3 regions of the Geodermatophilus sp. DSM 44513 genome follow, and region 2 is predicted to be linked to each of the others. Evidence: predicted binding sites of a transcription regulator. Region 2 holds the regulator's gene; each other region holds the start of a gene.
What was found. Region 2 encodes LexA, which represses DNA repair genes until DNA is damaged. Its sites were predicted from a motif close to TCGAACANNTGTTCGA; they were not measured.
Positions count from the first base shown of each region.

Region 1: RTG05_RS22110 (replicative DNA helicase) is a predicted target of LexA. The motif match lies at 2,979-2,994, and genes of this name have one in related genera.
Region 3: RTG05_RS17550 (HNH endonuclease signature motif containing protein) is a predicted target of LexA. The motif match lies at 2,643-2,658, and genes of this name have one in related genera.

Region 1 is NZ_CP135963.1:4,592,604-4,598,207, reverse strand. It holds gene RTG05_RS22135 (deoxyribonuclease IV) at 1-738, opposite strand, end outside; gene rpsF (30S ribosomal protein S6) at 913-1,200, shown strand; gene RTG05_RS22125 (single-stranded DNA-binding protein) at 1,203-1,688, shown strand; gene rpsR (30S ribosomal protein S18) at 1,780-2,016, shown strand; gene rplI (50S ribosomal protein L9) at 2,019-2,474, shown strand; gene RTG05_RS22110 (replicative DNA helicase) at 3,077-5,604, shown strand, end outside.
Region 2 is NZ_CP135963.1:3,158,016-3,163,619, forward strand. It holds gene RTG05_RS15330 (hypothetical protein) at 237-902, opposite strand; gene RTG05_RS15335 (LysM peptidoglycan-binding domain-containing protein) at 1,032-1,700, opposite strand; gene lexA (transcriptional repressor LexA) at 1,973-2,776, shown strand; gene RTG05_RS15345 (enoyl-CoA hydratase/isomerase family protein) at 2,867-3,655, opposite strand; gene RTG05_RS15350 (ABC transporter permease) at 3,652-5,484, opposite strand; gene RTG05_RS15355 (extracellular solute-binding protein) at 5,591-5,604, opposite strand, start outside.
Region 3 is NZ_CP135963.1:3,618,013-3,623,616, reverse strand. It holds gene RTG05_RS17555 (mannose-1-phosphate guanylyltransferase) at 1-1,019, shown strand, start outside; gene RTG05_RS17550 (HNH endonuclease signature motif containing protein) at 1,094-2,629, opposite strand; gene RTG05_RS17545 (hypothetical protein) at 2,784-2,906, shown strand; gene RTG05_RS17540 (hypothetical protein) at 3,615-4,538, shown strand; gene RTG05_RS17535 (glycosyltransferase family 2 protein) at 4,754-5,491, shown strand; gene RTG05_RS17530 (DUF2304 domain-containing protein) at 5,488-5,604, shown strand, end outside.

The DNA.
Region 1 (5,604 bases), 1.4 Mb from region 2:
CGGGGCGTCCGCGGCGCGGGCCACCTCGAGCAGCAGCTCGACCGGGATCTCGCCGTCGGCCAGCGGGGCGTGCCGGTCGCGGCTGGAACCCCGCGGGTCGCGGCTGTTGTTCAGGTGCACCAGGTCGATGCGCCCGGTGGTGGCCCGGACGTCGTCCACCGCCGTGGCGAGGTCCCAGCCGGCGGCCCAGGCGTGGCAGGTGTCGAGCACGAACCCGGCGCCGAACCCGCCGACCGCCTCCCACAGCCGGGCGAGGGCGTCGAGGTCGCGGGCCATGGCGTTGCCCCCACCGGCGGTGTTTTCGATGAGCAGCGGGAGGGGGAAGCCGCCGTCCTCGGCCTGCCGGGCGAAGGTCTTGCGCCAGTTGTCGACGCCGGCGGCCGGGTCGTCGGTGCCCAGGACGTGACCGCCGTGCACCACCATGCCGCGGGCGCCGACGGCCGCGGCCAGCTGCGCGTGCTGGGTGAGGGTCTTGCGGCTGGGGATGCGGATCCGGTTGTTCGTCGAGGCCACGTTCAGGACGTAGGGGGCGTGCACGAACAGCGCCGTGTCGCCGGCCAGGAGCGCCTGCTCCTCGGGTGACAGCTTCGGTGCCTTCCACCCCTGCGGGTCGCCGAGGAAGAACTGCACGCCGTCGGCGTCCATCTCCGCGGCCCGGGTCAGCGGGCCGCCGCCGTCCATCCCGCCGTCCTGGGTGAGGCCGGGGCCGACGTGCACGCCGATCGGGTGAGCTGCCACCCGACCGAGCCTAGGAGGCCCCGGTGACCGGGCGGGACGGGGCTGCGGGCGCTGGTAGGCTGGCCCAAGCGCGTTCCCTCGGTGTCGTCACCGGGTGGGGCGCGCGACGCGTGTACGACCCTCCTGCTGCAGATCGACTGCAGCCGCCTGAGACCAGAGGAGGTGGGGTTCTCCGTGCGTCGCTACGAACTGATGGTCATCCTCGACCCCGACCTGGAGGAGCGCACGATCGCGCCCTCCCTCGACCGGTTCCTGACCGTCGTCACCAACTCCGGTGGCACCGTCAAGACCGAGATCTGGGGCCGCCGCCGGCTGGCCTACGAGATCGACAAGCAGGCCGAGGGCATCTACGCCATCGTCGACATCCAGGCCACGCCCGCCGCGGTGGCCGAGCTCGACCGGCAGCTGAACCTCAACGAGTCGGTCCTGCGCACCAAGCTGATGCGGCCCGAGGCCCACTGACCATGGCCGGCGAGACCGTCATCACCGTCATCGGCAACCTCACGTCGGACCCGGAGCTGCGCTTCACGCCCTCCGGTGCCGCGGTCGCCAACTTCACCGTGGCCTCCACGCCGCGGACCTTCGACCGCCAGTCGCAGGAGTGGAAGGACGGCGAGGCGCTCTTCCTGCGCTGCAACGTGTGGCGGCAGGCGGCGGAGAACGTCGCCGAGTCGCTCACCCGCGGGTCGCGCGTCCTCGTCTCCGGCCGGCTCAAGCAGCGGTCGTTCGAGACCAAGGAAGGCGAGAAGCGCACCGTCGTCGAGCTCGAGGTCGACGAGATCGGCCCCTCGCTCCGCTACGCCACCGCCAAGGTCACCAAGGCCTCGCGCGGTGAGGGCGGCGGCGGTGGCGGCTTCGGCGGCGGTGGCGGTGGCGGCTTCGGTGGGGGCGGCGGGTCCAGCGACCCGTGGTCCACCCCGGCCCCGTCGTCCGACGAGCCCCCCTTCTAAGAGGACCCCTCTGCCCCCCGCACCTCGCTGACGCTCGGCGCGGGGCCCTGCAGCGGGGCCGGTTCCATACCGTCACTTCCTGGAGAACCCAGTGCCCAAGCCCCCCGTCCGGAAGCCCAAGAAGAAGGTCTGCCAGTTCTGCAAGGACAAGGCGACCTACGTCGACTACAAGGACACGACCCTGCTGCGGAAGTTCATCTCCGACCGCGGCAAGATCCGTGCCCGCCGCGTGAGCGGCAACTGCAGCCAGCACCAGCGGGACGTCGCCGTGGCCGTGAAGAACAGCCGCGAGATGGCCCTGCTGCCCTACACCTCCACGGCGCGCTGACCATGACCACCCAGAAGCTCATCCTGACGCAGGAGGTCACCGGTCTCGGGTCCTCCGGTGACACCGTGGAGGTCAAGGGCGGGTACGCCCGCAACTACCTCCTGCCCCGCGGCCTGGCCATCAAGGCCACCCGCGGTGCCGAGAAGCAGGTCGAGTCGCTGCGCCGGGCGCGGGCCACCCGCGAGGTGCGCTCGCTCGAGGAGGCGCAGGCCGTGGCCGGGCGCCTGTCCGGCCTGACCGTGCGGGTGCCGGCGCGTGCCGGTGAGGGCGGCCGGCTGTTCGGCCGCATCACCACCGCCGACGTCGTCAACGCCGTGACCGCCGCCGGCGGCCCCGAGCTCGACCGGCGCCGGGTGGAGCTGCCCAGCAGCATCAAGACCACCGGCCAGCACACGGTCACCGTGCGGGTCCACTCCGAGGTGACCACCCAGCTGGCCATCGAGGTCGTCCCCGGCTGAGGCCTGGCCCGTCCCCGGGACGGGAGCACGCGCTGCCTGCCTGCGAGGGGCGCCGGACCCTGGTCCGGCGCCCCTCGCCGCGTCTCCGGACCGGAGCGTGTGCGCTGGGGCCTCGGTCGAGCGGCGGCACCGGGGCTTCGGCGCACACGCTCGGCCCCCTCAGTCGCCCGTGGCGCCGCCGTGCCCACCCCCTGTGGACGTGGGACCGCTGGGGCACCTGCGCAACCTCCGCGACACGAGACGTACGCCACCGGCTTTTCTGGCGGATTTCTCCCGTCCACACCCGGTGGGTGGCCCCCGTGCAGGTCAGACGCGGGATCCGGGGGACGGCGCGGCGGTGTCCCCCGCTGTCTCCACACGTCGACACGTCTGTGTCCACCGACTTGTCCACAAGTTGTGCAGAAGCCCGTGCACACCGGTGTTGGACGGGGCCCCCTCGTGCTTCCTACCGTCGTCCCCAGCTCCTGACGTGCCGAACTGTCGGTCCCTCCCGGTAGGAACGACCCGAACAGGCGTTCGAGTCAGGTGTACAGCGTGCTGGTGCTCCCCCACCAGGCCCCGGCGGTCCCGCCCGGGCCGGTGCGCGGGTGCGCCGTGAGTGGATGGAGGACCTCCCCGTGGCGGTGGCCGACGACTTCAGCCGACCGACCCCGACGGCGCCGGCGTACGACCGGCAGCCGCCGCAGGACGTCGCGGCGGAGCAGTCGGTGCTCGGCGGCATGCTGCTGAGCAAGGACGCGATCGCCGACGTGGTCGAGGTGCTGTCCGGCACGGACTTCTACCGGCCGGCGCACCAGGTGATCTTCGACTGCGTCCTCGACCTCTACGGGCGGGGCGAGCCGGCCGACGCGATCACCGTGGCCGCCGAGCTCAACCGCACCGACCAGCTGTCCAAGATGGGCGGCGCGGTCTACCTGCACACCCTGATCCAGTCCACGCCGACCGCGGCCAACGCCGGCTACTACGCCGCCATCGTCGCCGAGCAGGCGGTGCTGCGGCGGCTGGTGGAGGCCGGCACCCGCGTGGTGCAGCTGGGCTACGGCGCGGCCGGTGGCAAGGGCGACGTCGACGACATCGTCGACCGCGCCCAGCAGGAGATCTACGACGTCACCGAGAAGCGCATGAGCGAGGACTACTCGCGCCTCGAGGACGTGCTGCAGCCGACGATGGACGAGCTGGACGCCATCGCCTCCCGCGGCGGTACCGCCCGCGGCGTGCCCACCGGCATCCGCGACCTCGACGAGCTCACCAACGGCCTGCAGGGCGGCCAGATGGTCGTCATCGCGGCCCGTCCCGGCGTGGGCAAGGCCCTGGCGCTGGACACCCCGATCGCGACCCCCACGGGGTGGACGACGATGGGTGAGGTCGCTGTCGGTGACCGGGTGATGGGCGCGGACGGCCGGCCGACGACGGTCGTGGCCGCCACCGGGGTGATGACCGGCCGCCCCTGCTACGAGGTGCACTTCTCCGACGGGTCGGTGCTCGTCGCCGACGCCGCGCACCAGTGGCTGACCGAGACCCGGGGCGGCGGCCGATCGGGCGTCCCCGGGGTCCGCACCACCGAGGAGATCGCACGGACGCTGAACGACGCCGGTGGGCCTGCCCACGCCGTCACGGTGGCCGCGCCGCTGGTCCTGCCCGAGACACCACTGGATCCGCCGCCGTACGCGGTCGGCGTGCAGCTCGGCGCGCCGTCCGCGGCCGAGTGGGCCGAGCTGGACCCCGAGATCGCCATGTACGCGCACGGCGAGGTCGGAGCGTCGACGGACGGGTCCGCGCTGGCTGCCGTCGCGCACGCCGGGCGGATCCCGGCCGGCCACCTGCGGGCCTCGATCGCGCAGCGGCGAGCCCTGCTGGCCGGTCTCCTGGACGCCGGCGGGACCGTGTCGGACTCCGGGACGGTGCAGCTCGTCGTCCCGCAGCCCGGCCTGTGCGACGACGTGTGCGAGCTGGTCACGAGCCTCGGCCACCACGTACAGGTGAGCGGCGACGGGGAGGTGGCCTTCAGCACCGACGACGAGGTCTTCTGGCTGCAGCGCAAGCAGCTCGCGCACAAGGGACACCGCACCGGCGGCTCGCCCCACCGCGAGGTCCGCTTCGTCACTGACGTCCGGCGGATCGACAGCGTGCCGGTGCGCTGCATCCAGGTCGACGCGGCGGATTCGCTCTTCCTCGCCGGGCGCAGCTTCATCCCGACGCACAACTCCACGCTCGGGCTGGACATCGCCCGGTCGGCGACGGTCAAGCACCAGCTGGCCACCTGCATCTTCTCGCTGGAGATGAGCAAGCACGAGATCACCATGCGGCTGCTGTCGGCGGAGGCGAAGGTGCCGCTGCACCACATGCGGGCCGGCACGCTGTCGGACGAGGACTGGTCGCGGCTGGCCCGCCGGATGGGGGAGATCGCCGACGCCCCGCTCTACATCGACGACTCGCCGAACATGACGATGATGGAGATCCGGGCCAAGGCGCGGCGGCTCAAGCAGCGCAACGACCTCAAGCTGGTGGTGATCGACTACCTGCAGCTCATGACGTCGGGCAAGCGCGTCGAGAGCCGCCAGCAGGAGGTCTCGGAGTTCTCCCGCGCGCTCAAGCTGCTGGCCAAGGAACTGGACGTCCCGGTCATCGCGATGAGCCAGTTGAACCGCGGGTCCGAGCAGCGCCAGGACAAGAAGCCGATGCTTTCCGACCTCCGCGAGTCCGGTTGCCTGACCGCCGACACGCGCGTCCTGCGCGCCGACACGGGCGCTGAGGTGACCATCGGAGAGTTGGTCGAGACCGGCGCCAGGGACGTCCCGGTGTGGGCGCTGGACGACGGGCTGCGGTACGTGCGCCGGCACCTCACCCACGCTTTCTCCACCGGGCGCAAGCCGGTGCTCCAGCTCACCACGTCCTCGGGCAAGACCGTGCGGGCCACGGCCAACCACCCGTTCCTGACCTACGACGGGTGGCGGCCACTCGGTGAGCTCACCGCAGGTGACCGCATCGCCGTGCCGCGGCACGTGCCCGCGCCGGACCGGATGACCGTCTGGGAGGACGAGAAGGTCGTCCTGCTCGCCCACATGATCGGCGATGGCAGCGTCGTCAGACGACAGCCGCTGCGCTACGCCTCCGTCGACGAGGCGAACCT
Region 2 (5,604 bases):
GGAGGACCTGAGGACCGGCCTGTGGACGACTCACAGCGGTACGACTACTAGATGTAGGGGAAGCCTAGGCCGGTCCCCACTAGATCTGCAAGCCGACATCACGCGCGTCGCCCGGCGGGACGACGTCCGCACCGTCCCGGCACAGCTGTCCCACCGGCCCCACGGCACGCCTCCTCCCGCGCCGGCGCACGGGCGACGCGGGTGGGGTGCAGCAGCGGACGGGTGCCGCTCCGGGCTCAGGCCCGGAGCACCCCGTCGGGGCGGACCGGGCGGGGACGGGACGCCCGGTCCCCGAGCCGCAGCGGACGGGTCAGGCAGTCCGGACCGGTGGCGCGCGGCATGAGCACCGTCGCGTCGCCGGGGTCGGACCCGGCGGCCTCCCCCGCGGGGGACGCCTCCGGCTGCGGGCGGGTGTCGACCGCCCGGTGCCGGCCGGCCGCCGCCCCGGCCCGGTGCCGGCCGGCCGCGGCCGCCGCGTCGTGCACGGCGGGCAGCTGGGCGGTCACCTGGCCGCCGTGGCGGCGCCGGTCCGTGGCACCCGACCCGGGGAGGACGCCGGCCGCCCGCTGCTCCCGGGCGGCGGCCTCGCTCAGGGACACCCGCGGGGCGGTCGAAGCGCCCGGCAGCAGCTCCTCGGCCAGCCCCAGGGACAGCGCCGCCGGCGCGTCGGGCACGAGCACCGGCGCGGGGTCGGCCTCGGGCAGCCGGACCTCGCCGAGGTCGGTCCAGACCTCGCGGTCGGCACCGGCCACGGCCACCCGCACCCACACCTCGCACGCGCCGCTGCCGTCGTGCCGCCAGCCCAGCAGCGACCCCGGCCACCAGGTGCCCTCGACGAGGACCTCGACGTTCTGCGACGGGGAGCTGAAGACGGCGGCCCGGCGCCCGGGGGTGGCTGACACGGACCCGACGGTAGGTCCGCGACCTGCGACGGCGGGTGAGCGACTCGGCACGACGGGTTGACGAACCTGGCCGGGCGGTCTTGTCGCTCCTCGACCGAGCCGCCCCTCCCGACCACCTCCGGCCCCTGGTCAGGGCACCGCGAGGACCTGGCCGGGGACGACGACCGAGCCCTCGAGGTCGTTGAGCTCCTCGATCGCGTCGACCACGGCACGCACGTCCCCGGTCCCGCCGGCGAGCTCCCCGGCGATCGACCACACGGTGTCCCCCTCCCCCACCACGACGCTGTCCCCACCGGCCAGCCGCAGCTCCCCACCGGGGTGACCCCCGACGACCGGCGCGACCCAGGCGCCGAACGCGACCGCGCCGGACAGGACCAGGGCGCGCACCAGCGCCCGCCCGCGCCCGGTCAGCCGCAGACGTGCCCCGCCGGAGGGGACGCACCCGCCGCGGACGGCGCCCGCGGACCCCACCCCCGACGTCACGGCCCGTCCCCCCGGCCGGACCCGGTGCGGACCCGGCGGGACGCTGCCGACGGCCGGTGACCGGCCGGCCCCGCGGGCGGGAGCCGTGACCGCGGCGCGGGGCCCCGGGACACCCGGCCGGTCGGGGACCGGCCGCAGGTGCCCGGCGACCCGCGGGCCGCTGCCCGGGAGGACCGACCCGGCCGGCGACCGCGCCGGTCCGGGTGCCCCGACCGCCCGGGCGGGTGCGCACCGCGCGTCCCCCGACCCCAGCAGCGGCCGCCACGGCACCTGCACCGCCGCGTCGAACTCCAGCACGGCCTGACGCACGTCCACCACGAGCCTCCTCCTCACACCCCAGCGCGTCGAACGCGTGTTCGATCGAACGTCTGTGCGATGTCTACCGCATCCCGCCGACGGGGTCGACCCGACGCCGCGCACACTTCGAACAGGTGTTTGGGAGTACCGGTCCCGAGGCGCTACCGTTCCGTCCGACACCCGTCCGCCCCGGCCCCCGGGTCACCGGTCCGGGCGGGCGCAGGGCGACCGGGCGCGGGACACCGGGCGCAGGACACGGGCCGTGGCGGCACGGCCGGCGAGGAGGAGACGTGGCGGGCAGCAGGGGGACGTCGGGCAGTGGGGCCCGGGGAGGCGACGGCCCGCCGCGGCGGGCGTCGGAGAGCCGGACCGGCGCGGCCGCCGGTGCGCCCGGGACGGCCGGGACCGCGTCGGTGCGCACCTTCCCCGACCGCGGCGAGGCCGGCGACGGGCTCACCCAGCGGCAGCGGCGCGTCCTCGAGGTGATCCGCGACTCGATCGAGCGACGCGGCTACCCGCCGTCGGTGCGCGAGATCGGCGAGGCCGTCGGGCTCTCGTCGGCCTCCTCGGTGGCCCACCAGCTGAGCGTGCTGCAGAAGAAGGGCTGGCTGCGCCGCGACCCCAACCGGCCGCGGGCGCTGGACGTCCGGCTGCCCGGCGAGGTCCCCGGCGCGCCGGCACCGACCGCCGCGACGGCCGGCGGCGCCGACGAGGCCCCCACCCCGACCTACGTCCCGCTGGTCGGCCGGATCGCCGCCGGTGGCCCGGTGCTCGCGGAGCAGGCCGTCGAGGACGTCTTCCCGCTGCCCCGCGAGCTGGTCGGCGAGGGCACCCTGTTCATGCTCCGGGTCAGCGGTGACTCGATGGTCGAGGCGGCCATCTGCGACGGCGACTGGGTGGTCGTGCGCCAGCAGCCGACGGCGGAGAACGGCGAGATCGTCGCCGCCATGATCGACGGCGAGGCGACGGTGAAGACGTACAAGCGGCGCGACGGGCACGTGTGGCTGCTGCCGCACAACCCGGCGTACGAGCCCATCCCCGGCGACGACGCCACCGTCCTGGGCCGCGTGGTCACGGTGCTGCGCCGGGTCTGACCCGTGCCGGTCTGCCGACGTGTCGCGGGACCGGCACGAGGCGGCCACCGAAGCCCGGAGGGTCGGCGGCCGCCTCGTGTGGCGGCCGGGTCATCGGCGCCTATAGTCGCCGTCCCGCTTCTCGAAGAAGGCCCGTAGCGCCTCCTGGTGGTCGTCGGTGCGGAACATCTCCAGGAAGCGTTGGGTCTGCAGCGCCTGCCCCTCCGCGAAGTCCATCTCGATGGCCTGCGTCACCGCGGATTTCGTCACCTCGACCGACAACGGGGCCCGCGTCGCGATCCGCTGGGCCTTGGCCAGCGCGGCCGGCATCAGGTCCGCCGGTTCGTGCACTTCGGTGACCAGTCCCCAGTTGAGTGCCTGCTCTGCGGTGTAGCGCGCCCCGGTCAGCAGGATCTCCTTGGCCGCGCCGAGGCCCACCACTCGTGGCAGCCGCCAGAAGCTCACGATGAGCCCGACGTTGACCCCGGCGGCGACGAAGAAGGCCTCGGTCGAGGCGATCCGGATGTCACTGCAGAGAGCGAACTCCAGGCCTCCACCCACCGTGGCGCCGTTGATCGCTGCGATGACCGGCGCACGGAAGTCCTGGACGCCGTTGAGCACCCTGCCGAACTCGGCCAGGTAGTCGGTGAGCTGCTCGTCGGTCATCGACTGGTCCTCGCGCAGCTGAGCACCGGCCGTGAACGCCCGGCCCTTCCCGGTGATGACCAGGCAGCGGACGTCCTCGTCGGCGTCCAGGATGTCCAGCGCCCGCATGAACGACCGCCGGCTCTCCCAGCTGAAGGTGTTGGCCGGCTCGCTGTCGAGCGTCAGTACGGCGATGTGCGGGGTCTCGTACCGCAGGTGCACTCCACTGCCGAGATCCGGGACGGTGGCGGTCATGCGGCTTCCTCCGGGGGTGTGTTGAGGGCGACGGACGGGGAACGGCGGCGACGCCGGGACGGCGACTCGCCGGGTCTGCTGTCCAGCAGCCGCATCGCGATCACGGTGACCACGATGTTGATCAGCAGGATCACAACCGAGAGCGCACCGACGCGCTGGTAGAGCGACTCGCTGGCGAGGTTGTAGAGGACGGTCGCGACCGTCGGGTTGGCACCGGTGTAGAGGAACACCGACATCTCCAGCTCGCGGAACAGCAGGACGAAGTTGAGCAGCCCCGCCGCCAGCAGGGACGGTCGGAGCAGGGGCACCGTGATCCGGCGCCAGGTGCGCACCCACGACGCACCGAGGCTCCGCGACGCCTCCTCGACCTCTGCGCCGATCTGGCCCATGCCGGCGTGCACGTAGGCGTAGGACAAGGGCAGGGCGCTGCCGGCGTAGGCGATGAGCAGGATGGTGAGCGTGCCGCCGAGCCCGAACGGCGTGCCGGCGTAGGCGATGATCAAGCCGATTCCGAGCACGGCACCGGGGAAGGCCAGCGGTGCCGCCATCACCGGGGCGATCAGGGCGTTGCTGTGCGCCCGCGTCCGGTGCGCCAGCCATGCGGCCAGGAGCGCCACGGCGAGCGCCAGCACGGTCCCGCCCACCGCGAGCACGAAGCTGTTCCCCATGGCAGCCGTGATCAGGGGGCGGCCGAACACTTGCTCGTAGTTCCCGGTGAGGGTGAAGTTGTCCCAGCCGAGCGGCCGCCCGAGGGCCTCGCGGAAGGACGTCACCAGGAGCACGCCGAACGGCAGGACGATGCTCAGCAGCACGACGGCCGAGCAGAAGGTCAGCCCGAGCGCCCGACCGCCAGCACCGAGACGGGTGACGTCCTGCTGGCCGGGCTTGCCGCCGATGACGGTGAACCGCTTGCCGCCGGTCAGCCAGCGCTGCAGCACGAGCAGGCCCGCGATGATCACCAAGATCGGCACGGAGATGACCGCGGCCGCCTCGATGCGGGGCGGGAACTGCATCAGGCTCAACAGCACCGTGGGGATCGTCTGGAACCCCACGGGCGCACCCAGGATGGCCACCGGACCGAAGATGACCGCCGCGCTGACGAACACCAGGATGGAGCCGGCGATGAGCGCCGGCGCGATCACCGGGAACGTGACCGTGCGCAGCACCCGCCAGCGCGACGCGCCCAGGCTGGCAGCCGCCTGCTCCAGGGCCGGATCGATGCCCTCCAGCGCCGCCGACACCGGCAGGAACACCAGCGGGTACAGGAAGAGCGAGAGGACGAAGACGATCCCCCACGGCGTGAAGATGTCGAACGGGGCCTCCTCCAGGCCGAACAGACCCATCAGCGCCGTGTTGAGCAAGCCGTTGCGGGGCCCCAGCAGCAGGATCCACCCGAGCGCGGCGATGAAGCTCGGCGCGGCGAACGTGAGGACGGCGCTGCCGCGGAAGAAGCGCCGCAGCGGCATGTCCGTGCGCACGGCCAGCCATGCCACGGGCAGGCCCAGCAGGAGGCTGCCCACCACCGTGCCGGCGGCGATCCACAGCGAGTTCAGGATGGCCCGCACCAGGTCGGGTTCCTGACCGAGCAGCGCGTAGTTCCCGAACGTGAACCCGCCGTCATCGGCGACGAAGCTCTGGCCGAAGACCTGGGCGATCGGGTAACCGATCAACGCCAGGACAGCCACCGCCCAGACCAGTCGCATGCCGCGGTCGAACCACGCCGTGCCGCGGCGGCCGCCGGCGGGGGGCCCGCCCCGCCGGTGCGAGGGAGCCGTCCCCGCCGCGTCCGTGCCGGACGCGGCGGGGACGGCAGGGGTGCTCACCGCCATGGCCGACCCCGCGGTGCGGCGAGCACGGCTGCGCCGGCCGAGTACGCGGCGACCGTCCGCGGCGCGGATCCCGGCCGGGGGTCCGGGTACGCCGGTGCGGGACGCCTCATCGGTTGAAGA
Region 3 (5,604 bases), 460 kb from region 2:
TCGACGTGGTCGCCGACGAGGGCGGCGGGGCGCACAGCCTGCTCGCGGAGGCCTTCGACCGGCTGCGGGCGGTGCTGCCGGTGGAGCGGATCTGGGTGTGCACCGCGGCGCGCTACGGCGAGCAGGTGCGGGCGGCGCTGCCGGAGCTGGCCGCCGACCGGCTGGTGCTGGAGCCCACCGCGCGCGACACCGCCAACGCCGTCGGGCTGGCGGCGGCGCTGGTGGCCGACGTCGACCCCGACGCCGAGCTGGCGGTGGTGAGCGCCGACCACGTCATCCGGCCGGTGGAGCGGTTCGCCGCCGCGCTGCACACCGCCTACGACGTCCTGGCCACCCGGCCGCGCGCCCTGGTGACCCTGGGGATCACCCCGACCGCGCCGGCGACCGGCTTCGGCTACGTGCAGCGGGGTGCGCCGACCGGGGTGCCCGGCGCCTCGGAGGCGGTGTCCTTCCGGGAGAAGCCGGACCGGGCGACCGCGGAGGCCTACCTGGCCTCGGGGGAGTACCTGTGGAACTCCGGCATGTTCGTGTGGCGGGCGCGGACGGTGCTCGACGCCCTCGCCGAGCACCTGCCCGAGTCCGCGGCCGGGCTCGCGCGGGTGGTGGCCGTGCCGGCGGGGCCGGAGCGGGACGCCGTCCTGGCCGAGGTGTTCCCCACCCTGCCGAGGATCAGCGTGGACTACGCCGTCCTGGAGCCGGCCGCGACCGAGCCCGGCCGGGTGCTGGTCGTCGACCTCGACGTCGAGTGGCTGGACGTCGGCTCGTGGCCGGCCCTGGCAGGCACGCTGGACGCCGACGCCGCGGGCAACGCCGTCCGCGGGCTGACCGTGCTGCTCGACAGCGACCGCAACGTCGTGCTCAGCGACGACCCCGGGCACCTGGTGGCCCTCGTGGGGGTGCGGGACAGCGTCGTGGTGCACACCGCGGACGTGACGATGGTCTGCCCCCTGGCCGACGCCGAGCGGGTCAAGCAGCTGCTCGCCGAGGTCGAGCGACGGCACGGCCCCCGGTACGGCTGACCCGGCGGCACCCCGTCCCGGGCGTAGCGCGTTCCCGCGGAAGCGACCCAGGTGGTCGGGGCGCGGGTGGCCCATCAGGCCACGGCCGTCAGTCCCCCGGTGGTCGCGCGGTTCTCGGTGGCGAGGCGGCGTTCGAGGTCGCGGTGGTGCAGCAGGACGCCGACGACGTAGCCGAGGTCCATCCGTTCGCCGTTCACGTGCATCGCTTCGGGCAGGTCCGGTACCCGGTCAGGGAAGAGCAGCCGGGTGATCGAGGCAGCGGACGTCGGGGGAGCGGTGGCTTCCGGTGCCGTGTCCGGGCGGCGTCCTGTCGCGGTGTCGAGCGGGTGGACCCCGACGTACGCGGGGGCGTCCGTCGTGGTGAGGCTGGCCAGCCCGCCGGCGAAGGCGGCGTCGGCGGCCCCCCACACCCGGCGCCCGTCCGGGGTGGTGACGACCAACCGGCCGTCGCGGCGGGTCATGACGAGGTCCAGGTCGTGGGCCTGGCCGTGGTCGACGTCGCAGAGCAGCACCAGGTTGGTCAGGTCGGTGGGCCCGCCGTGCAGCCAGTGCCGCAGGTGGTGGGCGTGCAGCCGCTTGATCCGGCTCTCCGTGCAGCCGGGGCGGGCGCAGCCGCCGTCGCGTCGGTGCAGTGCACGGCGCTGGGCGCGGGTGGCGAACCGGCGAGCGCGGCCGACGGCCAGCGGTTCGCGGCCGCGCTCGAGCATGGTCACCACGGTGGCCTCGCACAGCATCCGGCGGACCTGGGCTGGGTGCAGCGCCGGCCCGCCCTGCAGGTGGGCGCGGCCGGCGGCGGCGTCCTCGGCCAGCACCGCGGCATCGACGTGCACGACCACCTCCCGGCGCGGCGGGTCCCCGGCCCGCCGGTCGGCGTCGGCCGCAGCCGAGGCCAGCCGGGCGACCGCCGCGCAGCGTCGCGCGGTCGAACGGTTCCGCGCGCGGTTCACCTCCTCGTCCTCGTCCTCGCCGGTACCGGTCGCCGGAGCCGTCCCCGAGGCCGCTGCACGCGTGGCCGCGGCACGTTCCCGGCGGGCGTCGCGTTCGGCCAGGGAGTCCACCCCGGCCAGGAAGGCTGCGCCGTGCTCGGCGTCCAGGCACATGCGCACGTGCAGCATCCCGTCCTCGTCCCACCAGGAGTCGAACCGCTCACGGGCGGCCACCGTGGCGGCCGGGTCAGCAGCGTGGGCGGCGTCGACGGCGTCCGAGCGGCGCCACTCCCGCACCACCTGCTCCAGCTGGGCGGCGGTCAGCTCGTGGGCCAGGCCCAGCAGCGTGGCCTCGGTGGCCGGCTCGGCGACCCGGGTCAGCGCGCGCACCTTGGCGTATGACAGCCGCCCGGCGGCGAAGACCGCCGCGGTGGCCGGCAGCACGGTCAGCGCGCGGGCCACCCGCACGTGCTCCCGGGCCGTGCTCGTCGACAGCCCGCACTGCCAGGCCAGCCAGTGCGCGCACGAGCGGACGCCGACTGCACCCCAGCCCTCACGGCGGTCGAACTCCGCGACCAGCGCCAGCCACGCCGCGGTGGCTGCGGCCAGCCGCACCGCCCCACCGGTGATCCGCGCCGCCAGCTCCGCCAGCGACAGCTCCCCGCCCTCGGACTCCTCACCCACGACACCCTCCTCGTCGAACCGTTGTTCGGACGGTAGGCCGAGGGGGTGACAGAACCGCAGGTCACAGGCCCGGTCGCTTCCGCGGAAACGCCTGCGGAGGGGCCCAACAGGCGGAGCTGCACGAGAAGACCGCGACTCCTCCCTCACCAGGACGGTGCTGCAGGTCGTCGTCGTGATCGCCGAGCTCGCCGCGGTCAGCTCCTGGGTGGCCGACGCCCGGCTCAGCACGGCGATCAAGCTGCTGCAGTCCCGGGGCCGGCCCTGGAGTTCACCCTGATCGGCAGTAGCCAGGACGTCCGCACGGAGATGCTGACCATGTGCGACCTGTTCACCCACCGGGTGGCGCTGCGCGCGGCCGAAGCCGAGCAGGCCCGCATGCTGCTCTAACAAGGCGCCCGCGGCCGGGGAGCGCGGATCGGCCGCACCAACGCTCGCACCCGCGGGGTCCGCTACGGGCTCGGGCAGCGCACCTCGCGGGCCAAGAACCGGCTCTCGGCGATCGGCGGGCGGGCCCAGACGAGACAGGCGCCGTCGGCGTCGCGGGGGTCGGCGGCCGGTGCGTTCTGGCGGCGGGCGGTGAGCGCGGCGATCAGCCTGCCGCCACTGGGGTGGTGACGAGCGCGAGCTCGGCGAGCGGCCTGGCACCGGTCATCGGTCCCGGGGCGTTCCCGGCGGTGCGGCGTCGGTCGCGGTCCAGGACCACGGTGGCCCTCAGAGCCGGGTCGATGCCCTCCGTGCTTGGCTATGTCCTCGCCGGGCCAGTCCGGCAGCTGCCTGTGGAGGTCAAGCGGCGACACGGCTCCCGGCACGGCTGACCGCCGGCCGTCTCGCTCGGTCGGGGCCTGAGCGTCGACGCCTACTGCTCAACGGCGGCGTCGCCCCGGGCGACGCACCACCGGGACGGGGCACCACCCCAGGTGACGAGTGCGCAACGCTGTGGGGAGGCCTCTGGGGATCCCCCGCGAGGCGGTGCTCTGCTGGTGGCATGAGCGGGGTGAGCAGCTGCGTTGCGGGGCTGCTCCTGATCGTCGCGCTCACCGGTTGTGGCCAGGCCGCCGGCACCAGGGCTGCCGAGTCCGGTGGCGACAGCCCGCCGTCCGATCCGCCGGAGCTGACGCCGTCGTCCGCGGCGGTGACCCCGGACGTCGCGTGTCCGGCGCAGGAGTCGAGCCGCTTGTCGGGTGACACCGGGGGGCCCATGGACGCCTATGTCTGCTCCTACGAGATCCGCACCGTGCCGGGCGACGGCAGCTGGTCGTTCCACGTCGTCCGGCGCGTCACCGGCGGCCTCGGTGCCCTGCTGGAGGCCTACCGCTCACCGGACGAACCCCCCGTCGCCGACATGGCGTGCACGGCCGCCGGGGTGGATCCGCTCGTGGTGCACCTGCACGACGAGCACGGGACGCGCGCCGTCCGGGCGCCGGTGGGCCCCTGCAGCGCCCCCACGGAGTCGGCCAAGTCTGCCTACGCGTCGCTCATCACCGCGGTGGTCGGGGAACAGCAGGAGGGCCAGAGCCGGAGCCAGCTGTCGGTGGACACCAGCTGCCCGGACGAGACCAAGGACGTGCTCTCGATCGAGCAGCCCCCGCAACGCGGGGACCCCACCCCGACGCCGCTGTCCGCTCCGGTGTCGGTCTGCATGTACCGCGTCGCGGCCGAGGAGGGCATGCGGGTCGGGTACCTGGAGGCGCACCGCACCCTCACCGCCGATCAGGTCGCCGGGGTGAACGCGGCACTGGACCTGGTGCGCCCCGACCGGGGCTGCAGCCGCGTCGAGCACAGGAGGTTCGCGGTGCTGTTCGGATCCCAGCCCGGCCGGACCGTCATCGCCCTGGACGGGTGCGCCGTCTCCCAGGACGCAGGTTGGTGGCGCGCCGACGACCACCTCCGCCGAGCCGTCGGCGGCTGAGGTGGACGGCATCGCCGGTCCCGACGAGACCGCACCCGGCGGACGCGTGTGACTCGTGTGATCGGTGGGACGGCAGAGGTGAACACGGTCCCGGTTTCGTCACCGTCCGGCGACGGGTGTTGCACTCTGGGTGGGTGAGCCCGGTCAGCACAGCCCTCGGTGTCCGGCCGGTCGTCGACCAGGTGTCGACGACGGGCGTCCTACCATCCGAAGCGATGGGCACCGCCACCATGGGCGCACCGAACCCGCCGGACCCCTGCTGGGACGACACGGTCGTCGTCGTCCGCGTCTACAACGAGGCGCCCGTCGTGGGCGGGGTCATCGCCGAGCTGGTCGCCGCGGGGCTGTCTGTCATCGCCGTGGACGACGCGAGCACCGACACGTCGGCGGACGAGATCGACAAGGCCGGGGCCTTCCGCGTCAGCCACCCGATCAACCTCGGCGCCGGCGGTGCGCTGCAGACCGGCTTCGAGGCCGCGCTGATGCTCACCGACGCCCGCTACATCGCCTGTTTCGACGCCGACGGCCAGCACCAGCTGCCCGACCTGCTCGGCATGATCGGCAAGATCCGCGAGGGCTACGACGTGGTCATGGGCTCGCGGTTCCTGGAGGGCGACGGCCCCACCCAGATGAGCTGGCTGCGCCGGGTCATCCTGAAGACGGCGAGCACGCTGCTCAACCGCGGGGAGGGCACCCGGCTGACCGACGCGCACAACGGACTGCGGATCGTCGCCCGGCACGTGGCCGCCGACATCCGGCTGTCCTACGCCGGCATGGCCTACGCCTCGCAGCTGGAGCGGCACCTCACCCGGCCCGAGCACCGGATCACCGAGTACCCGGTGCACATCCTCTACACCGAGTACTCCAAGGCCAAGGGTCAGCCGCTGCTCAACAGCGTCAACATCCTCGCCGAGGTCGCCGCGCACCGCGTCACGCACTGGGGCCGCTCGTGATCATCCAGCTCCTGCTCGTCCCGGCGCTGGTCATCGCCGTCGTCAGCTCCCTGCGCTCCCGGACGTCGCTGCGCGGCCAGGCCCGCCGGAAGATCATCGCCTTCCTCACCGTG